DNA from 3 places in the Priestia sp. BR_2 genome. Region 3 is predicted to be linked to each of the others. Evidence: a T-box and tRNA genes for the amino acid it is inferred to sense, from the RefSeq annotation. Region 3 holds a T-box; the other regions hold tRNA genes.
The links. A T-box is a leader RNA that pairs with one kind of tRNA and senses whether it is charged. The one in region 3 lies ahead of leuS (leucine--tRNA ligase), so its partner is inferred to be a tRNA-Leu.
Positions count from the first base shown of each region.

Region 1: it has a tRNA-Leu gene. The T-box ahead of leuS (leucine--tRNA ligase) is inferred to sense a tRNA for this amino acid. The anticodon was not compared.
Region 2: it has a tRNA-Leu gene. The T-box ahead of leuS (leucine--tRNA ligase) is inferred to sense a tRNA for this amino acid. The anticodon was not compared.

Region 1 covers NZ_JAVFHM010000229.1:103,701-109,322, forward strand. Annotated here, with positions in the region: gene RB298_RS18485 (glycerol-3-phosphate responsive antiterminator) at 1-457, shown strand, start outside; gene RB298_RS18490 (MgtC/SapB family protein) at 500-1,213, shown strand; gene RB298_RS18495 (lysoplasmalogenase) at 1,341-2,024, opposite strand; gene RB298_RS18500 (copper amine oxidase N-terminal domain-containing protein) at 2,305-3,285, shown strand; tRNA gene RB298_RS18505 (tRNA-Leu) at 3,424-3,507, shown strand; gene RB298_RS18510 (WD40/YVTN/BNR-like repeat-containing protein) at 3,687-4,412, shown strand; gene RB298_RS18515 (hypothetical protein) at 4,513-4,704, opposite strand; gene RB298_RS18520 (helix-turn-helix domain-containing protein) at 4,876-5,475, opposite strand.
Region 2 covers NZ_JAVFHM010000229.1:197,681-203,302, forward strand. Annotated here, with positions in the region: gene RB298_RS18930 (hypothetical protein) at 201-530, shown strand; gene RB298_RS18935 (hypothetical protein) at 649-867, shown strand; gene RB298_RS18940 (carboxymuconolactone decarboxylase family protein) at 937-1,266, shown strand; gene RB298_RS18945 (YhjD family protein) at 1,332-1,766, opposite strand; tRNA gene RB298_RS18950 (tRNA-Leu) at 1,945-2,028, shown strand; gene RB298_RS18955 (divergent polysaccharide deacetylase family protein) at 2,355-3,236, shown strand; gene RB298_RS18960 (methyl-accepting chemotaxis protein) at 3,409-5,622, opposite strand, start outside.
Region 3 covers NZ_JAVFHM010000338.1:200,298-205,919, reverse strand. Annotated here, with positions in the region: gene RB298_RS30145 (Gfo/Idh/MocA family protein) at 1-663, shown strand, start outside; gene RB298_RS30140 (AraC family transcriptional regulator) at 748-1,629, shown strand; T-box leader at 1,670-1,930, shown strand; gene leuS (leucine--tRNA ligase) at 2,020-4,461, shown strand; gene comER (late competence protein ComER) at 4,442-5,284, opposite strand; gene RB298_RS30125 (ComEA family DNA-binding protein) at 5,456-5,622, shown strand, end outside.

The DNA.
Region 1 (5,622 bases), on a different contig from region 3:
CATTGAATCGATCGTCGAGGAGATTCGCGAGGCAGGCAAGCTTTCGTTTGTGCATTTTGATCTGATTGAAGGGATCGGCAAAGATAAGACGGGAGTTAAGTACTTGGCTGAGAAGGTTGGCATCGACGGGATTGTCACGACAAAAAACACGGCGATTGTGGAAGCAAAGAAGCTGGGCTTGTTAACGGTTCAGCGTCTGTTCGTATTTGACTCCGTCTCCCTGGACAACGGGATCAAGATGATTAAGGCCTCCAATCCCGATGCCATTGAAGTGCTCCCGGGCATGGTGTGCCAGCGGATTATGGAACGTATTCGCGCAGAGGTGGACGTGCCTGTCATTGCTGGGGGGCTCATGATCGATTTGGAGGATTTTGATACGGCTCTAAAGAGCGGTGTAATCGGCATATCCACCTCCAGCAAAGAGTTATGGCGCTGGCAGGATGAACATATGGCATAACGAAGAGCCGCCTTACATGATGAAGATGGGTGGAGATTAGGAATGGATGTGTTTCAACTGGATACGGAGACCATGCTGATGCGGCTGCTGTTCGCTGCATTGCTCGGCGGTTTGATCGGTTGGGAGCGGGAACGCCGGAATAAGCAGGCCGGGTTAAAAACCCATCTCTTGGTGGCCGTCGGATCGACGCTGATTATGCTGACTTCCATCTACGGGTTTGATTCTGCACTGATCAATCATCCCAATGCGAGGTTTGATCCTGCCCGGCTGGCGGCACAAGTTGTAAGCGGTATCGGTTTTCTTGGTGCCGGAGCCATATTGCGGCGTTCCAATCATATCATTTCAGGTCTGACCACGGCCGCCACTTTATGGGTGGCAGCGGCTATCGGTTTAAGCGTGGGCTCCGGTTTTTACTGGCCTGCGATCATCACGACAGCGATCGTTCTGGTCAGCACGCTGGTGCTGAATAAATTGGAATCGAGGTTTCTCTTTATCAAAAAGTCCGGCAGCTTAAAGATTATCATCGAGGCGGGTGACCGTCCGGTACATGTGAGCACGATTACGGAATTGCTGCAAAAGGCCAATATGACGGTGGAAGGCATGATCGTGAACAATGACACGACGGAAGACGATTCGACCAAGGTCACAATGGAATTCCGGGTATACTCGTTCAACAGCAAGGGAATTAACGGATTGTTCGAGCAGTTGTGGCAGGTAGAGGGGATTAAGCAGGTTCGCATGAACTGGCGTGATTGAGGACTCGGCGTTGCTTCGTTGCTTGATAGGGGAGTTATGGACCGACATATCATGGAACATGAAGCGGTGAAATGTCCTGTAAAAGCTGAGCCCGGGGGGGAACCCGGACTCGGCTTTTTTTGGTTTTCTAACGGATGGCGGAAGCATTGAGCGACGAGTCGCCCCTGCTCCGCGCTTTCGTCCGGTTAAAAGCCGAGATGCTTTTGGCTATCAGAAACTGGGCTGCATAATACGTGGTCATGATCCATACGTTCGAATAAAGGATATCGGAAACAAACATGTTCCAGGACAGGATCGAGTCCGAGATGACAAAGAGCAGACTTCCAAGCATGGCTAACCGGTTTCCGGTCATGACGGAGGTCCAGAGCATGGTCGAAATGACCGCAATATAAGCGATGACGGGAAATATCAAAGCCTGCTCCCCATTTGAGTTGAGAGAGGTCACCAATTGAATGCCCATCCAGACGGAATAGGCCGCAATCGGAACGATGCTGAGGAGGCGGGGAAGCGAATATCGCCATTGTCCCAGAAAGCCGGCCGTATAGAACAGGTGACCGATCAGAAAAAAGGTAAGGCCGACGACAAACCAGATCAGCGTACCGTCACCGATCATGCAGAAGAACAGTCCCGATAACAGAAGATAGTGAACTTTCGTGGCACGGGGCGGGAATTGCCGATATGCAAACAGGATGATGAGCCACATGGGGATGAGCTTGAACAGCAGTTTGACGAGCATGGGCTCGGAAGGAATGAAGAAAATGTAAAGCAGACTCATGATCAGGATGAATAATGGCAGCAGATATCGTTTCAATAAGAATCCCCCCGGTAGAAATATAATCTCATGCTTAGACAAGTTCTTCCTCAGCGACTCAATTCCTCTTTCCTGATCCTTGACTGTATAAAAGGTATGTTGAGTAAATATAAATGGGGGGTTAGGCATAGCGAACCTGGGGCGTGAGGGGAGTGCATATCCAGTGGCTGCACGGAGTAATCGGCAATTGCTTTATGGATGGGTCTATGGGTTATAGACATTTTATAATGGAAATGGAAAAAGAGATAGTGAACTGAGCAGAAGGAGGGGATAGTTTGTGATGAAGAAACGTCAAGGAGTGAAAAAGCTGCTGGCCGGTATGATGGCGGCAGCGATAGGGATCGCCGGTTTCCTGTTTGGAGGAGAAGAAGTTTGGGCTTCGGGCACATCTTCAGACAAACCTATTGAAATTAGGGTGAATGGCGGCAAATTGCTGCTGGATTCGCCTGCTTTTATTCATCAAGGGAGGGTGATGGTGCCATTCCGCGGCATTTCTGAAGCTATGGGTGCCGAGGTGCGTTGGAATCAAGCCGATCGGACGGCGATCGTGAGCAATGGCAAACATACGACGAGTTATACCGTTGGGCATACCCGTGCCGTGAAGGACGGCAAGGTCGTGACCCTGGATGCTCCGCCTCTTCTCAGGGAGGGACGGGTTTACATCCCGCTCCGTTTCTCGGCTGAAGGGCTTGGAGGCAAGGTATCCTGGGATAACAAGGCTAAAGAAGCTATGATTTATCCGCTGCTCACGCCGAAAGAAGCAGAAGCCGCCCTGTCCAAAATCAGTGCTGAAGCGATCGCATTTTTGAAAAACAAGGATTTTGAGAAGCTGGCCGAACTCGCTCATCCAGACGGAATCACCTTCTCTCCGTATGCTTACGTCGACCGGCAGAAGGACGTAACGCTCAGCAAGCAGCAGCTGCGGCAGGGATTGAACAACGACGCCGTTTACCGATGGGGTGAGTTTGACGGCAGCGGAGAACCGATTTCGATGACTCTTGATGGCTATTACAAGAAATTCATTTATTCGCTGGACTTTGCGAAGGCGCCGTGGATCGGATATAACCAATCGAAGAGCGAAGGAAATACGGTGAACAATGCCAGCAGCCAGTACAGTGAGGCCGGCATCGTGGAGTATTATTATGATGGAGTTGATCCTGATTATGCGGGCATGGACTGGGAAAGCCTGCGGCTAGTGTTTGAGCGGTATGAGGATCGTTGGGTATTGTCCGGCATCATACATGATCAATGGACGATCTGAGACTGGCCTGATTAGTCGAAACCATGATGAAATGATGGTTTCGACATTTTTTTTTTTTGAAAAAATGCTTGCTTTTTAGCTTGGGGCGTAATATACTCTTAATTACGGTGATCAACACGATCACGACTTACATAATATGCGGTCGTGGCGGAATTGGCAGACGCGCACGGTTCAGGTCCGTGTGGGCTTACCCCCGTGGAGGTTCGAGTCCTCTCGACCGCATCTATGAAGCAAAGCTGTTTTTCAAGTGGAATTCGACTTGAAAAACAGCTTTTTTCGTTCCTCTTCATGTGGAAATCGCGTTATACTGAATAGGAGTACCGTTCCGTATGAGGGTGATGGAATGGGACGAATAGCGTAAATAGCCGTTTTGGTATTTAGAACATAAGGGGTGTGATCGCATGATAAAACCTCGAAACAGGATGGGCTTTATGCTGATGATGTTGATCGCAGTCAGCGTAGCTGTCGGATGTCAGCCATCGGATAAAGGGAATGGGGCCGGGTCTTTGCCGACTGAGGCATTGGGAAACTCCCTCAAGGGAGATATTCCTGAGACAACGCCGCCTTCCGGCACGGATAAAACCTCAGGCCATACGGATGGCAGCGCAGGAAACGGTTCCGCAGCAGACACGCAAGAAGATCCAGCGGCCGAACCCGATGTGGATTTATCGGATGTGACGGCAGTCCGGCTCGTTAATCATAACTCAGGCTGGATCGGCGGAGAAGGCTGGATTGCTTTTAGTGATGACGGAGGCACCGAATGGGAGGTTCAAGCTCAACTGAAGGGCACAGTACGCCAAATCTTTGCGCTGAACGGAAAGCAGGCCTGGACCGTGATGGAGAATAACGATCTGTACCGTACAACGGATGGCGGAGAAACATGGAACCGGATAGGAAGCACGCCGAATGCCGGCTTTCTCCATTTTATCTCGCCCGAAACGGGATTCAGCGGTCAAGCCAAAACCGAGGACGGAGGCAAGACCTGGAGCATTCAGGATATGCCGGATACGACCACCCGAGGCCATGACCAAAGAGCCGCCATTGACGGAGTCGTTCAACATTTCACAAACGATGGCGTTAAGCCTGGGAAATGGTACGTTATAAACGAGACGAAGACCCATAACTAATCATAACAAAGCAGACCGGAACATTACCGGCCTGCTTTTTTTGAGCTTATGCCTGAACGTTCAGCAAGAATCAGGCAGAACGACGAGCCTCACATGGTTTTTAAGGGAGTTCTTTGAATATTCTTCGGGAGCCTGCCCAAAGACCGGCTGCAATACCGAAAAAACCGAAGAGGGAAACCAGGATCATCAGATTGTAGGAGTGCCATCCGAGCAGGAATCCGATGCCGCTTCCCATGGTCGTTCCAGCCAGCAATCCCAGTGAAGCGCCAATTTCCTTCTGACGCAGCTTCATTGGTCAGTCACCTCATTCCTGGATGCTTTCGTACGCCCGATGTTACTTGTATTCCCTGAAAACCTCGAACTATGCCATGACACAAAATAAGCCCGGCTTGGCCGAATGGAGTCCGGCAAGCAGAGCATTTGTGTGAGATCATAAGTATGGTTATTGGTTTAACGGCTAGTTTTATCGGGACTCTTGCTTCAGTGCGCAATCTGCGAATAACACAGACTTAGGGATTCGAAAGAACTGTTCCGCTTTCTCCTGAAATGCTGCTGAAGGTACGGTGCCTTGGTGCAGCCATTTGCGGAACGTGCCGGGATGCACGCCGATCCAGCGGCTGACATCGCTCACCGACAAATCATGAACCATGCACAGGCCTGTCAGAATCCGATTGCTGACCGGAGAGCGTGTCAGGGTGCGTTTCATGAATCGGGAAGGCGCTGGCTGACAGATCAAGGGCGACTTGTCCAGCAATTCTTCTCTGAAGAGAATGTGGCGGGGATAACCCAAGTAGTCGCAGGCTTTCTCCAGGTTGTTTTTTCCGGGAACGCGTCCCTCATATACCCAGGCGCTGACGCTACGGGAGGATACTCCCAGTTCCTCGGCCAATTGCGACAATTTGATATCGTTGGCCATAAGTACGGCTAGCAGGACGCGGTTACGAATTTGGCAGCGGGTCGGCCGACGAAAGCGCTTGACTCGCACGCCTTTCCCCAAATATTTACGGTTGATCAGGGACCACGCCTCAATGGAGTGTTTTTCTTGCTGCAGTTGTGTAGGCATAATTCCTCCGATTTTTTTAACACAATACTACAATATTCGACACTAGCTTTTCAATAGCCAATCACTAAACATTTGTTTCCATTTCGTTGTTACATGATTTATGGAGCCGGTGCGGTGGTTCGATAGACCTACAATGTGTATTTGGTC
Region 2 (5,622 bases), on a different contig from region 3:
TCCTTAGGCTTGTCTTGGACCGATTGTCACGGGCCGGGTCTTAGGTCATGAACGGTTGTACCCTAGTCTAAACGAAGAGAAAAAATGGTAATTTGAAGTGAATGATAATGGGATTTCCGCCTAAAATCTCAACTAAATCTTTTCGCCTCCGTGATTTTCGCTTATAATAAAGAGGTAGGCAAGAGAGAGGAGGCAGCAACATGGGGAAACAACCTGTAACCGAGCCGTTTTTGATTGAGAAGCTGAATGAAGCGAAGGTACATTTTGAACGTGCTTTGGATTGTAAACATACGGAGTTTGATGATCTATATCCCTATATGATTGAACATCCTCAGTTCTTCTGGTACAAACGCTATGTTGCCTGGTCAGAACTGCTGACGATTGCCGGATTGTGCGAGGAGGTTTCCTTCGAATGGAAGGAACAGTTTACGCCTCAGCAGGTCGAATATATCGAGAAGCGCGTCATGTCTTCCACCGTGCTGGATTATTGGTACGAGAAGAATGACAGCATCGAGCCGGCTCAGCGTTAATGGGTATATAGAACATCTCTTAATCGGGATGTTTGTCGATATCGCAACGCATTCAAAAGACCTAAATGATCTCATTTAGGTCTTTTTTTGCACAGTAAGTGATGAAGGAGGCATGGCGATGATCAGCGATGAAAGACTCGATGAGCTGCGGATCTCCGGCGAACTGGTCCGGGTTGTGCGGGATGGGCTGGAGACCAATGATATCATAGGGTTCGTCGTAGCCTGGGACCCGGAGCAGGTTATCATCCGCCGCAGAAACCGGCGGGTCGTTAAACTGGATCGGCGCTACAGCTACCAGCTCAAAAAAGAGCCAAGAGTCAGCCCGGTCGAAGAATAAGCATAGATCTCGAATTCGTCGGACAACTTAACCTCGGAACTATTTTTTCGGGAAGAGGTGCTTTTGGTTATGGAAATGTCCAATGACAAGGTCTCGGCATACAAGAATGAAATTCAGAATTTGAAGCAGAGCATGCCGGACATGGCAGAAGCGTATCATCAGTTCACCGGCGTTTGCTTTCAGGATGGCGAACTGGATGCGAGAACGAAGCAGCTGATCGCGCTTGGGATCGGATTGTTTGCCAACAATGAGCTGTGTACCTTCTACCATATGGAGGAAGCCCGTGCCAAGGGAGCCTCGGATGCTCAGATCATGGAGGCCGTAGCCGTGGCGTCTGCCGCCAGCGCGGGACATGCTCTCTCGCAGGGACTGACCCGCGTGCAGCATAACCTTCATTGATCTGTGATAGAAAATAACCGCCCCCCACAACGCTTGTACAGCCGGGGAGGCGGTTATTCTTTCGTTTAAGGAACGGCGATGTTAGCGCGCGAAAGCAGCGGCAGGAGGATGGGCTTGTCGGAGGAATCGCTCTCAGGCGGAACCAGTCCGAGATACGCTCGCATGCGATCCATCATCTCCTCACGGAAGGATGGCCATAGAATGTTCATCGACCCAATGTACCCCCGGCAAGCATATCGTGCCTGAATCCCGTCCTTGCTTTGCCCGATGTCATATACCTTGATCGCCCGCTTGGTGAATTCCTGCTTCACCTCGCGAAGAAGCACTGCAGCACGTTTGGCGCCGTTTCCTACAACCTCTACGTACAATTGTGGGGTTTTGAATACCCCGCTCTCCTGAATGATCCGGCAATCCCGTTCAAACACTTTATGAATGAACATCAGCAGCAGGTAACTCTTGATCAACGCCCGTTCTTCCGTTGTAACAGCCTGAATGGCCATCAACATCACCGCCTTTATATAGAAAATGGATATTGAATGAGAACTTATGTTCTTATTTTAACCGAAAACAAGGTTTTTAATCAAGTTCAAAAAAAGTGTTGACTCGATTTATTTAGCGTGATATTATATATCTTGTCGCCGCTGATAAGAGCTTGGCTCGAAGGTGGACAACATACATGCGGTCGTGGCGGAATTGGCAGACGCGCACGGTTCAGGTCCGTGTGGGCTTACCCCCGTGGAGGTTCGAGTCCTCTCGACCGCATCTAATGAGAAAGCTCGTAAACTGTTCTTGCAGTTTACGAGCTTTTTTGCTTTGGAATTCTATGGGACTGTTCGATGCAATCGATAGCCAATGCGGCAGAGGCCGAAATTACCGCTGACCTCTGCGGCACGAAACGAATAGGAGAGCCAACGATCTTACGGTGGCCGGCAATCTTCTGCAGTCCGTCGGAAATGCGCTGCAGGTGATTGCGGAAGCGGAGGATTACTGATTAACATTTATGCCTGTAATTACATATTTGAATAGCTTTTCTCAAACAATACGGTTAGGTAAGGCTATCATGATGATGAGTGGAAAGGGGCGTAACAATGCGGAAAAGATATAGAAAATCGATTATCTTGCTGTGTTTGGTATGGGGGATCTCGAACGGAGCACAGATCGGGTACGGGGCGGGGGTGGTCAATGCTCCTGATTCGTTCAACCATGATACTCGAAAAATGCACGAAGAATCCGATCACAGCAGATCCGGCCAGGAAAAGAAGCTGAATAAGCTGGCTGTCATTATCGATGATTTTGGCAATGATCAGAAAGGGACCGAGGAAATGCTCAATCTGCCTGTCAAAATCACGGTGGCCGTGATGCCGTTTTTGCCGACGAGCAAGAAAGATGCCGAGGCCGCGCACCAGCAAGGGCATGACGTCATTATTCATATGCCCATGGAGCCTAAGCAGGGCCGGTCTTCCTGGCTTGGACCGGGTGCTATCTTAAGTTCGCTCACCGATGAGGAAATTCGTAAACGCATGGAGGAGGCAATCGATTCGGTTCCTTATGCCGTTGGGATTAATAATCACATGGGCTCCAAGGTTACCGGGGATGAACGGGTCATGTCCATCGTGCTCGACGTTTGTAGGGAGAGAGGGCTGTTTTTCATCGACAGCAAAACGAATTACTACAGCGTAGTCGGCAAACTGGCAGCGAAAAAGGGAATGCCGTCCATCGCCAACGATATCTTCCTGGATGACGTTCATACCGTTCAGCATGTGAGCAAGCAGCTGCAGACCGCGGCGCAGCATGCGGAAGAGAGAACTTCCTGCATTGCAATCGGCCATGTTGGCGTATATGGAATCCGGACGGCAGAGGCGCTGAAAGGCACGATCCCGGAACTGCAAAAAAAGGTGGAGTTCGTCGGGATCAGCGATCTCGTCAGGGAGCACTCAAGCTGGCGGCCTGATCCGCTGCGCTCGTATTAGATCTTCCTTGAGCCCCGAAACAGGTCCGGAATCGAGTGACGAGACCGATGGAAAGTCCAAACGTTAATATCAGCCGAGACCGGGTATGAATATAAAACGAACGGCCTTCCGCGCAAGAGTCCCGGTGATTCCGAGTTTCATGCTTGGAAGGCTGTTTATATGTTGCGCTATTTTATCGGATGCGGGCATCGGTGAGTTTGAATTGACCTACCAGCTGCTGCATCGATTTCGCTATGGCTTCGACATTGCCTGAGGTGTACCTTACGCTTTCGATTTCCTGCGACAGCTCCTGCACTTTGCTCTCCACATCCTTGGAAATCTTTCGGTTCTCCTTGCTGACCGAAGCGATTTTCTCCATCAGCTGAACCACTTCATCTACGGCCTGGTGCTTGCGCAGATCGTCTTCGGCTGCGGCGGCAAGCAGCTCGGAAGCCGCGGAAACCAGCAGGTTTCCTTCTTCCACGACCCGGGTCCCTTCCTTCATCGAGAGCACGGCGTGCTGAGCGTCCTGATAGATATGGCCGATAATCCGGTGGACCTCTTCCGTGGACTGTCTGGTCAGCTCGGACAGCTTGCGGATTTCGGTTGCAACGACGGCAAAACCTTGTCCGTGTTCTCCGACCCGTGCCGCTTCAATGGAAGCATTCAGGGCCAGCAAATGAGTTTGGGAGGATATTTGTTCGATCGCGTGCAGTACGCCTGTAACTTCCTGAACGGTTCCCATGAACGTGCGGATGGTCTGATTGGTTTCCTCGACTTTCGCAGAAATATGAGACATCTTGTCTCCGATCCGGACGACTTCATTCTTGGCCACATCAATCTGCTCATTTGCTTGCCGTTCCAGCTGGCGGAGCGTCTCCCGCATCCGTTCCGCGCTGTCCTTCACGGCATCGATATCCTGCAGTTGGCTGCGCATGCTGCGGATCATCTCGCTAATGTTGCTGCTGACACGCCGTGCGGAAGTAACGGTGACGGCGGTGGTGTCGTTCATTACCTGTTGGCTGGAGGAAACATCGCCTGCCGTCAACTTCACCTGCATCATGATGCTTTCCAGCGAATCGATCATATTGTTGATCCATTTGGCTAATTCGCGCGTTTCATCCTGATCGAAATGGCGGGGGTCCAGCCGCTGCGTCAGATCTCCGCTGCCCTCGGCATTCAAGCGGATGAAGCGGTTGAGGCTGCGTAGACGATCCGCGATTCGTCCAATTTCTTTATGGCCGACCAGGGAAGAGGTGAGAAGGCCGGTGACCAAGCAGGCTAACCCTCCCGCCATGGCTGCGAATGCCGGAGATAAATAAACAGCCGTAATAAAAACAATGACAGCCGTCAGGAGGCTCGAGATAAGGGTAGACAAGCCATGGAGCTTAGCATGTCTGAAGCGAATGCCGCGAATACGGTAAACCTCTTCGAGATCCCCTTCGCACATCATCCCCCAAACATCCGGACAATGGGGCAGGCGGAACGTCACACCTTTTCCGATCACCGGAATGTGGCGGTAATCGGAATAACCGGGGAAGTCCACGAACAGATTGCTTCCGTTCGCGATGGTGTTGGCTACGCCTGGATGAAGCTGACCCGTTGCCGGGTCGGTGAACATCAGCTCCAGCTCCGTATGTTCCTGAACCGACACGGTCCCCCAGTCGGTCGTTACGCCGTCCTTCAGGTTCTCCCCGTGTGTGAAGGTCCGGTCTTCAAAGCGGCTTCTGGAAAGGGCCGTGCCCGGAGCAATATGGCGATTCATCTCGGGCTTGGCCATGAATATATAGTTGTCGCCGGAATCGGGATAGACGTGGCCGGATTCCCGCTGAATTAAATCCCCGATCACGTCGTTTGGCACCCGGCCGCAGAGGATGCCGGCGAACGTATCGTCGACGTAAACGGCATTCATGAACAGCAGCGTCATTTTGTCGTGAAAAGCAGAGGTTCGGGGACCGATGGTTAACGTGACGGGATCCGCATATGGCCCGAAGAGCAGTTTGCCGGTATCCGAGCCGGCGAGATGAGTGATTGCCCCGCCCAAAGGGCTGCTATTGCTGTAGCTGGTTCCAATGTGAGAAGCGTATGTAGAGTACGTGACCTCACCCGAAGGACTCAGCAGGAACAATTCCGTGAAATCGGCAGCGCGCGAGTACAAAGCGGAGAAGAGCTGCTCCTGGTTCAAAGGGGCGCTTGTAGAGAAGGGATAAGGATGCTCGCCGACGACTGTTGAACCATGGGGCTTGTCCTTGTCCAGCTGCTCCTTCAGTCGGTCCAGATGTCCCCAATATTCATGGCTCCAGGAGAAGAGCAGCTCTTTGCGCGTCTCGGCAATGCCTTCGAATATGTCTTCGATGTCTTCCTTCAAATTACGATTCAGACGCCATGAAATCCAAAGCGGAAGTCC
Region 3 (5,622 bases):
AAATACATGGTCTATTACAGTGAACGGCTGCATGTGGAGAGTGCCGTCCATGCCGGGAAGCTGATTCAGGACGGGGCGATCGGGCGAGTGGTGCAAGTGATGGGAACCGGACCGCACCGTTTGAATGCGTCCTCCCGCCCGGACTGGTTTTTCCGTCATCAACAGTACGGGGGCATCCTGTGTGACATCGGCTCCCACCAGATCGAACAATTTTTGTTTTATGCGGGATGCCGCGATGCCAAGGTGCTCAGCAGCAAGGTGGGCAATTATGCGAATCCGGAATACCCCGAGCTGGAGGATTTCGGAGATGCAACGCTGGTGGGAGACAATGGAGCCACCAATTATTTCCGCGTCGATTGGCTGACGCCCGGAGGACTTGGCACTTGGGGAGATGGCAGAACCTTTATTCTGGGAACGGAAGGATACATCGAGCTTCGCAAATACATCGATATCGCAAGGCATCCGCAGGGGGATCATCTGTACTTGGTTAACGGTGAAGGAGAGTTTCATATGGAACTCCAGGGGAAAGTGGGCTATCCGTTTTTCGGGGAGCTTATCCTGGACTGCCTGGAACGCACGGAACATGCCATGTCCCAGGAGCATGCCTTCAAGGCCGGAGAATTGTGCGTGATTGCCCAAAATGAAGCCGTGCGTATTCCCTAAAATCATTTATAATAGAGAAAACCCCGTTACGTTGAGGGTTGGGGGTTAGACGACTCCAAAATCGCTAAAGGGGCGATTCTCTAAATGACCTCATCTGTCGATATGATGCCAGGCTTTGACCGCATGCAGCTTCAAGCGCCGTTCGATCTGACCTACTACAATGAACAGCCGCTGTCGGGAGGGCGGTTTCACTCGCATGCTTTTTATGAAATTTATTATTTCCATGAGGGACGCTGCACGTATTTGATCGGCGATTCCGTGTTCACCCTGAAACCGGGGGATCTGCTCCTGATGAACGGGCTTACGCTGCACTGTCCGAACGTTGAACCCGATTCCAGATATGTCAGGAGCATTTTGCATTTTGATCCGGCCTGGGTCTGCAGGGGGCTTTCGGAGACGGCCAAATCGATATTGCTGGACCCCTTCGAAACGCTGCGGAATCATCGCATGACGCTGACGGGGGAGAACCGGGAAGAATTCGAAGGGATGCTGGCCGATATACACCGCCTGTCGTCCTCCACGGCCGGCTTTCGCCAGGAGCGGATGACCCTTCGAATCCAGGAGATGATGTACGTCATCGCCGATTGGTGCCAGGCCGCCGTGCAGGATCACGACTCGATCTCGGAGAAGGAGCGGCATGTCCAGCATGTCGTCTCGTTTGTCGAGGAAAATTATATGCTGGATTTGACGCTGGAGGGAATCGCCCGCGACATGCATATCACGAAACACTACTTATCCTCCTTATTCAAGGAAGTGACCGGAACGACGGTGTTCAAATATGTGTATCACCGGCGGATCAACCAGGCCAAAATCATGCTTAGGCTCCACCCCCATCTGAGCATAACGGAGATCAGCCAGGCGTCCGGTTTCAAGCATTTGGCCCATTTCAGCCGGATGTTCAAGGCCATGGTCGGGACCACGCCGGAACATTACCGCAGAAGCGGAGAAGAGCTTTCGTTGACTTGACCGCGCTTTTTGGGTATAATAGCCACATTAAAACGGTAATATGAACGCGATGATGAGGATCAATCGTTCCAATTTCGATCATGCAGAGAGCCGGTGTCTGGTGAAAACCGGTTGACGATAGGGATGAACTCGCCTCGGAGCAATGGTGTTAACCCGGCCGTCGGAGGGCTGTATTCCGGCAGAATCGGCCGACGAAGCATCGTCGTCTTATCCGCGATAAGGATGCAAAGGGAGCGAAAGGCAAAGCATGCCTTTGGCTAACTAGGGTGGTACCACGGGAATCAAACCTCTCGTCCCTAGCGATCAACGCTATGGATGATGAGGTTTTTTTGTTTTTTTGGGCAATGGCGCAGGCCTTGCCTCTCGACTGTGAAGGAGGAGCAATGAAGTATGACGGACAATCAACCAACCGGCCACGGCTACCAGCCGCAGGCCATCGAACCGAAGTGGCAGCAATACTGGGATGAGAACAAAACCTTTAAAACGGAAGATTCCTCGTCCAAACCGAAATTTTACGCGCTGGATATGTTTCCGTACCCATCGGGCGCAGGCCTGCACGTAGGTCACCCGGAGGGATACACGGCAACGGACATCGTGTCCCGCTACAAGCGGATGCGCGGATACAACGTGCTTCATCCGATGGGATGGGACGCCTTCGGCCTGCCGGCAGAGCAGTATGCGATGGACACGGGCAAACATCCTCGGGAGTTCACCGTGCAGAATATCGATACGTTCCGCCGCCAGATCAAATCCCTCGGGTTCTCGTATGACTGGGACCGCGAGATCAGCACCACCGATCCGGAATATTACAAATGGACGCAGTGGATCTTTATCCAGCTCTACAAACGCGGCTTGGCCTATGTGGCCGAGGTTCCGGTGAACTGGTGCGAAGCGCTCGGCACCGTGCTGGCGAACGAGGAGGTCATCGACGGCAAGAGCGAACGCGGAGGCCATCCGGTCGTACGCAAGCCGATGCGCCAATGGATCCTGCGCATTACCGAATATGCGGATCGCCTGCTGGAGGATCTGGACGAGCTGGACTGGAGCGAAAGCTTGAAGGATATGCAGCGCAACTGGATCGGCAAATCCACGGGCGCCGAGGTCCGTTTTGACATCGAAGGGTATGATGGTCATCTGGAGGTGTTCACCACTCGTCCGGATACGCTGTTCGGGGCAAGCTACTGCGTCCTGGCACCGGAGCATGACCTCGTGGACAAAATTGCGACAGCCGATCAGCGCGAAGCGGTGAAGGCTTATCAGGATCAGGCAGCACGTAAAAGCGACCTGGAGCGGACGGATCTGGCCAAGGATAAAACCGGCGTATTCACGGGCGCGTATGCCGTCAATCCGGTAAACGGCGCCAAGGTACCGATCTGGATCGCGGATTACGTGCTTGCCGGCTACGGCACCGGTGCCATTATGGCGGTTCCGGGACATGACAGCCGGGACTGGGAGTTTGCGAAGCAATTCGGTCTTCCGATCATTGAAGTCGTTCAAGGCGGAAACGTCGAGGAGGAAGCATATACCGGCACCGGCGCGCACGTGAATTCCGGCTTCCTGAACGGGCTGGATAATGAAGAGGCTATTCAGGCGATGAATGAATGGCTGGAGAAAGAGGGCAAGGGCAAGAAGAAGGTAACCTACCGTCTGCGCGACTGGCTGTTCAGCCGTCAACGCTATTGGGGCGAGCCGATTCCGATTCTGCATCTGGAAGACGGAACGATGAAGACCGTGCCGGAAGATCAGCTTCCATTGCTTCTGCCGGATGTAGACCAGATTAAACCGTCCGGAACCGGCGAATCGCCGCTGGCCAACGTGACGGAGTGGGTGGAGACGGTTGATCCCGAAACGGGCATGAAAGCCCGCCGCGAAACCAATACGATGCCGCAATGGGCCGGCAGCTGCTGGTACTACCTGCGTTACATCGATCCGGATAACCATAACGAACTGTGCTCCAAGGAGAAACAGAAGGAATGGCTGCCGGTTGACCTGTACATCGGCGGCGTGGAGCATGCTGTGCTGCACTTGCTGTATGCGCGCTTCTGGCACAAAGTATTGTATGACCTGGGCGTCGTCGATACGAAGGAGCCTTTCCAGAAGCTGGTCAATCAGGGCATGATCCTGGGGAACAACAATGAGAAAATGAGTAAATCCCGCGGCAACGTCATCAATCCGGACGATATCGTGAACGAGTATGGCGCTGACACGCTGCGCGTATACGAAATGTTCATGGGGCCGCTGGAAGCGACGAAGCCATGGAACACCAACGGCGTTGAAGGAACGCACCGCTTCCTTTCCCGCGTATGGCGTCTGTTCATCGGAGACGACGGTCAATTGAATCCTAAAATCGTGGATGGCGAGGGTACGGACGAATTCAAACGCACGCTGCACAAAACGATTAAGAAAGTGACCGACGACTTTGAGCATCTGCGCTTTAACACAGCGATCAGCCAGTTGATGATATTCATCAACGAGGGGTACAAGAGCGAAGTGCTTCCTCGCAAGGCGATGGAGAACTTCGTCCAACTGCTTTCCCCGCTTGCCCCTCACCTGGCTGAAGAGCTGTGGAGCCGTTTAGGCTACACGGAGAGCGTAACTTACGTGCCATGGCCTGAGTTTGACGAGGCTTGGACCGTAGAGGCAGAAGTCGAGATCGTGGTGCAAGTCAACGGCAAAATCGTGGAACGCGCCAAAATCGCGAAAGACATGGACCAAGAAGCCATGCAACAACATAGCCTCTCCCTTCCAAATGTCAAGCAGGCGCTGGAAGGCAAGAGTATTCGCAAAATCATTGCCGTACCGGGTAAACTGGTCAATATCGTGGCCGGTTAATCGTAAAACCGAAGGCAGCATCCAGTTTGGCCAAATCCTCCTCATACTTGTCGTGTGTGGTTTGGATCAATTGGTAGAACAACCCGTTCAGGTTCGATTCCAGCAGTGCCAGAGCCTGGGCCGTGATGCCTCCGGGAACCGCCACCCGCTTTTGCAGCTCTTCGGGGGAGAAGCCCTCCTCCGTTAGCAGCTTGCCGGTGCCAAGCAGCATTTCGCCGGCTAGTGCATTGAGGGACCTGCGGTCGATTCCGGTCATTTCAACGGCAGCGTCGATCCATTTTTCCATGAATAAACTTAAAAAAGCAGGCCCGCAGCTGGAGAAATCGGAAGTGATTCGCGTGTGCGATTCCAGTATATTGAGCGGCCTGCTGATATAAGACAGGAGGCTTTCTATAAGCTGCCTGTCTTCTTCTTTTATTCGGGAACCATACATGCATAACGATGCTCCGCCTCCGGTGATGTTAGTGATGCTCGGTATGATTTTCGCTACCTTGCAGGGCAGCGATGATTCCAGATGGATCAGTTGGACCGGACTTGTGATGGATATGGCGATTTGCCGGGCTTCGAGCCGATCCTTGATTTCGCCGATGACCGCTTTGAATTCCAACGGCTTGATACATAAAAATAGCAGGTCGCTTTGAGAAGCCGTCTCCGTGTTACAGCTGCATACCGTCAGACCGGGATGACGTTTTGCCAGCTGCAGCGGCTTTTCTGGGCTTCGGTTGCTGACCCGAATCTGCTCAGGCAGGAGTGCGCCCGATTGAATGAAGGCATCGATCAACAGACTACCCATGCTGCCCGTACCGATAAAACCGACCTTCATGTGTATGTTCCCTCCTTTCGCGCTTTACGGCAGAAATGTACCGTCCTTACGTCTAATGTATGCGGGGAAGATGCCGATTCATGACGGTTTTTCATGCGATTCCGGTGGGGAAGCCGAAGATTATTCCAGAGTTTGTACGAATTGAACTTTGAAGTTAAGGAGAGGTCTTGGATGAAACGGATATCTTTAGGTTGGAGTCTTGCCGCAACGCTTGCGGGCTGCGGACTCATCTTGTTTGCCGGCGGTACGGAACAGGGAATCGAGGGCTGGCAGCCGTTAAACGAACAGCTGGAGCAAGTCATGACCATGGAGGAGAGCGCCGGTGCGAAGGCGCTTGC